Regions from separate parts of the Schinkia azotoformans genome, predicted to be linked through region 1. Evidence: riboswitches for the same ligand, from Rfam matches in the RefSeq annotation. Region 1 holds a riboswitch; the other holds the start of a gene.
The links. A riboswitch is a leader RNA that binds a small molecule or an ion and turns the genes downstream of it on or off. The one in region 1 is predicted to bind S-adenosylmethionine.

Region 1 (2,193 bases):
CTACATGCGACCATAGCGAAATATTATCAATAACCTTTTTACCAGCGTCACGTCCACCTTTTATTCCGAAGTTTACCATTGAACCGAAACCGTTTTGCAAGTATTTCTTGGCTAATTCATGTGCAGGATGTTCCGGAAGTCCAGGGTAAGAAACCCATTCAACTGCTGGATGATTTTTAAGGTATTCCGCAAGCTCAGCCGCATTTTTTGTATGCTTTTCCATTCTTAAATGCAGTGTTTCAAGTCCAATAATTAATTGAAAAGCATTTTGGGGACTTAAACATGAACCGAAGTCACGAAGCAATTGGACTCTAAGCTTCGTACTATAAGCTAATGTTCCAAATTCATTCGCATATATGATCCCATTGTAGCTTGGGTCCGGTTCAGTAAATCCAGGGAATTTCGGACTATTCCAGTTAAAGCGTCCACCATCAACGACAATGCCGCCAATAGAAGTGCCATGACCTCCGATCCACTTCGTTACCGAATGGACGACTATGTCGGCCCCCCATTTAATTGGCTTACAAAGGTATGGTGTTGCAAAAGTGCTGTCAACAATTAACGGAATACCCGCTTCATGAGCAATATCTGCAACAGCTTCCACGTCAAGGACATGAAGACTTGGATTTCCAATTATTTCACCATAAACGGCTTTCGTTCTTTCTGTTATTGCATGACGGAAATTTTCAGGATCTGTTGGATCAACAAACACGACTTTAATTCCGTATTTAGGCAATGTATTAGCAAATAAATTATATGTTCCACCATATAAATTGGTAGCTGCAACAATTTCATCTCCTGCATGGGCAATATTCATAACGGCTAAGGCAATTGCTGACATTCCGGACGATGTTGCGACAGCAGCTACCCCATCTTCCAATAATGCGATCCTTTTTTCTAAGACATCAACTGTTGGGTTCCCGAGTCTAGTGTAAATATTCCCAGCCTCATCCAATGAAAATAAGCTTTGAGCATGATCTGTATTATGGAAAACGTATGAAGTAGTTTGATAGATAGGAACTGCACGAGATCCTGTTGTTGGATCTGGTGATTGTCCCCCGTGTAATAATACTGTTTCTAAATCATAAGTGCTAAATTTTTCTGCCATTTCCAATTCCCCCTAATCACATTCGAAAACTCAACATAAAAATAAATAAAGTTAAAAAACCCTTCTTCCAATAAGGAAGAAGGGTTTATTCGCCACTCAACCTTATCTTTCAGGTAAAAACCTGCAGGATTTAGCACCTTTCAAGCATGCTTGATGGTTGCCGGACTTCAAAGGGCCTGTTCCCTCCGTCACTCTCGATAAGTATGTTTCTATTTAATTAGTAATTAGGATTATATATAAATAAATCTGAATAGTCAATAATAAAAAATAAAAAGGGCTGCCCAAATTAGTGCAACCCCTTTTCATAAGTAAAAAAATGCGTTAATTAGTTCTTTTGTGAAGCATTTACATCCGCAAGGCTGAACAAAATAAAGGTAATTCCAACCACTACAAAAGTAATATTCATTACAACTGACCATTCTGCCATTTAACACACCCCCATTTAAATCTACATCACCTAAGTTAATTTTATCAGTTCGATCTACTTTCAAAGCGATTACTTTTTGACAATTTTTCAACATTATTAAAATTTTCCACAAATAAGTATAGAAAGTAGAGATCGATTTAAACTAAGGAAGAAAAATTATGAATGGAGATGATTCATTTGACAAAACGTTCAAAGAAAAATGACGCAGATCAGAAAAACAAACAAGGACAATTCCAGAAACAACATGATACTGAATTTGGAAATGAATTTGGTAGTACCCAAGCTAACAAATATAATGAAGGCGGTGCACAATCCGGTACAAAAGAATAAATGAATGGGGCCATTAAGCCCTATTCATTTATTCTTCCACTTTAATTTTCAGGTCACCGACACCCATTTTTATTTTTATATTTGTTTTTATTTTTGCTTTTTCATAACTATCGTTAACATACTGATCATTATCCACAGATTTAAGACCTTCTGTTTCCACTTTTCCAATCCCGTTTTCGATTAATATTTTGACCCCTATATTTTTCGGAACAATGATCTCAGTCTTACCCATCCCTGACTCAATATTGGCATCAAATCCCTTTTTATAATCGCCAGCAAAATTAATCGTAGTTTCTCCAACACCACTATAAATTTCAGCATTTTGCAA
Region 2 (2,193 bases), on a different contig from region 1:
GACGAATAATCTCATATACAGCAGCCATTGGGTTGCGGACCGAGCCCATGCCGCTAAATACAATATAATCCCCTTGATTAACCCTACGGCTTACTGCCTCTTTTAAAGTAACTCGTTTATCAATTTTCTTTGTTGATTTATTATTTCTTCGATATTCCCTTATTTCATCAGTAGATGCCCAGCCATATAAATACGGATTTTCGGCTTTAATGTTTGTAGTAGTCATCGCAACATTTCTCCCTTCGTTTTTTCCTAGCGGTCTGACCATTGTGCTGGTCTTTTATCTAAAAATGCACGTATTCCTTCTACTGCATCTGGTTTTTGGCTATTTTTCACCATCACATCTGAGCTATATGTTAAAGCTTCAAAATCGTTAGAGATTTGAAGCTGTGTATATAATTGTTTTTTACCAGCCTCTAAAACTGCCAAACTATGACGAGCAACGGAGTTTGCAAACTTCTCAGTTTCTTCATCTAATTTTTCAAGCGGTACAACTCTATTAATTAACCCATGAATCTTCGCTTCTTCTGCTGTGATGAAATCGCCTGTAAATAAAAGCTCCGCAGCCTTCTTGCGATCAAGGTTACGGCTTACGAAAACAGCCGGTGTATGACAGAATAGGCCAATTAATGTTCCAGGGGTTGCAAATAATGAATTATCACTTGCGATCGCTAGGTCAGATGCCGCTACCAATTGCGCACCCGCTGCTGTCGCAATAGCATGCACCTTTGAAATGACAACTTGTGGAATATTTCTGATCTTTTCCATTAAGGCTTGGCACTCTTCAAATAGATTTGCAACATCTTCAACTGGTGCACCGTCAATCTCACGAAGGTTATGGCCGGAGCTGAACACTTTTCCTTCTGCTTGGATAATAACAACATTTATTTTTCTTTCATTTGCAATTTCAGTTAACTTTGCATCCAGTTCTCTTATCAATTCAAGCGATAGCGCATTACGCTGCTTATCATTATCTAATGTAATGGTTCCAATTTTTCCATTTTCCTCATATTTAATTAAACTCATAGTAAATCCACCTTTCATATCTGTTTAGTTAGTTTAATATGTGTAAAACTGTTGCAATTTTTCCTTAATGGAAACTATGCCTATAAAACGAAAGTGGCCTTTCCTCAAGATAAGGAAAGACCACTACAACATTTATGAGTCCCTCACTTATCTTACTGCTGACGATTCATCAGTAGGAATTGGCACCTTCCATCTTATTAAAAGAATGGGGTTGCCGTGGTTTCATAGGGCCTTTCCCTCCACCACTCTGGATAAGTAAAAATTCAAATATTTTGTTTTTTTAAAATTATGTCCTTAACTCTATCATTAACTTCAATGTTTGGCAACTGCTTTTTCAAAAAAATAAAATTTTAAAATTTCTAATAATCCTTATTGACAAAGTATACTTTCCTCCCGTACAATCACAATCATAACAAAAACAACCAAATATTGAAACGGATACCTTATCCAGAGAAGGGGAGAGACTGGCTCTATGATCCTTCAGCAACCTTGCAGCAATGCAAAAGGTGCTAACTCCAGTAACAAGTTGTATAACTTGTTAGAAGATAAGGAAGAGTCGATTTTTTGCCTCTTCCTTGGGAAGAGGTTTTTTAGTTTCAGAAAATAATCGAGAGGACGATCTATCATTATGAAAAAGAGATTAGTAGTTTTAGGTACAGCATTATCATTAACAATAGGATTAGCAGGATGTAACAGTGCAGAGAATACGGCTAATACAACACAGCCCCCAACAGAACAAGCAGAAAATAATAATCAAAGCCAAAAATTGATAGACTTTGCTATCGGTCACTTACCAACAACAGGGCATAGCTTGTATTATATCGCACAAGAAGAAGGTTATTTTAAAGAAGAAGGATTAAATGCTACATTTCATCCATTTTCAAATAGTGGAGAAGGAATCAATGCAGTAATAGCTGGAAAATTAGATGTCGGCACATTCGGGACTCCAGCGCCACTTACTTTTGAAGAGCAAGGTGCCGATATTGTGTTCCTAGGCGGTCAAATGGGAACTGGTGCAGGGGTCGTCTCAAAGCCTAACTTATTACATGAGCTTCAGGATATTAACAACTTTAAAGGAAAAAAGGTTGCTACTGTTAAGCTTGCTACTGGTGATGTTATTTTGCGTGGAGCATTATATGAAGCTGGAATTGATTATGAAAAAGATGT

Region 2: linked by a shared signal. The riboswitch ahead of P9E47_RS10215 (enoyl-CoA hydratase-related protein) and the one ahead of P9E47_RS11580 (PLP-dependent aspartate aminotransferase family protein) in region 1 are both predicted to bind S-adenosylmethionine.

Annotation. Positions count from the first base shown of each region.
Region 1 covers NZ_JARSMD010000019.1:145,648-147,840, reverse strand. The annotation lists gene P9E47_RS11580 (PLP-dependent aspartate aminotransferase family protein) at 1-1,108, opposite strand, end outside; SAM riboswitch class I at 1,208-1,312, opposite strand; gene P9E47_RS11575 (hypothetical protein) at 1,713-1,865, shown strand; gene P9E47_RS11570 (toast rack family protein) at 1,894-2,193, opposite strand, start outside.
Region 2 covers NZ_JARSMD010000017.1:93,700-95,892, forward strand. The annotation lists gene P9E47_RS10210 (CoA transferase subunit A) at 1-226, opposite strand, end outside; gene P9E47_RS10215 (enoyl-CoA hydratase-related protein) at 253-1,026, opposite strand; SAM riboswitch class I at 1,171-1,284, opposite strand; SAM riboswitch class I at 1,467-1,578, shown strand; gene P9E47_RS10220 (ABC transporter substrate-binding protein) at 1,655-2,193, shown strand, end outside.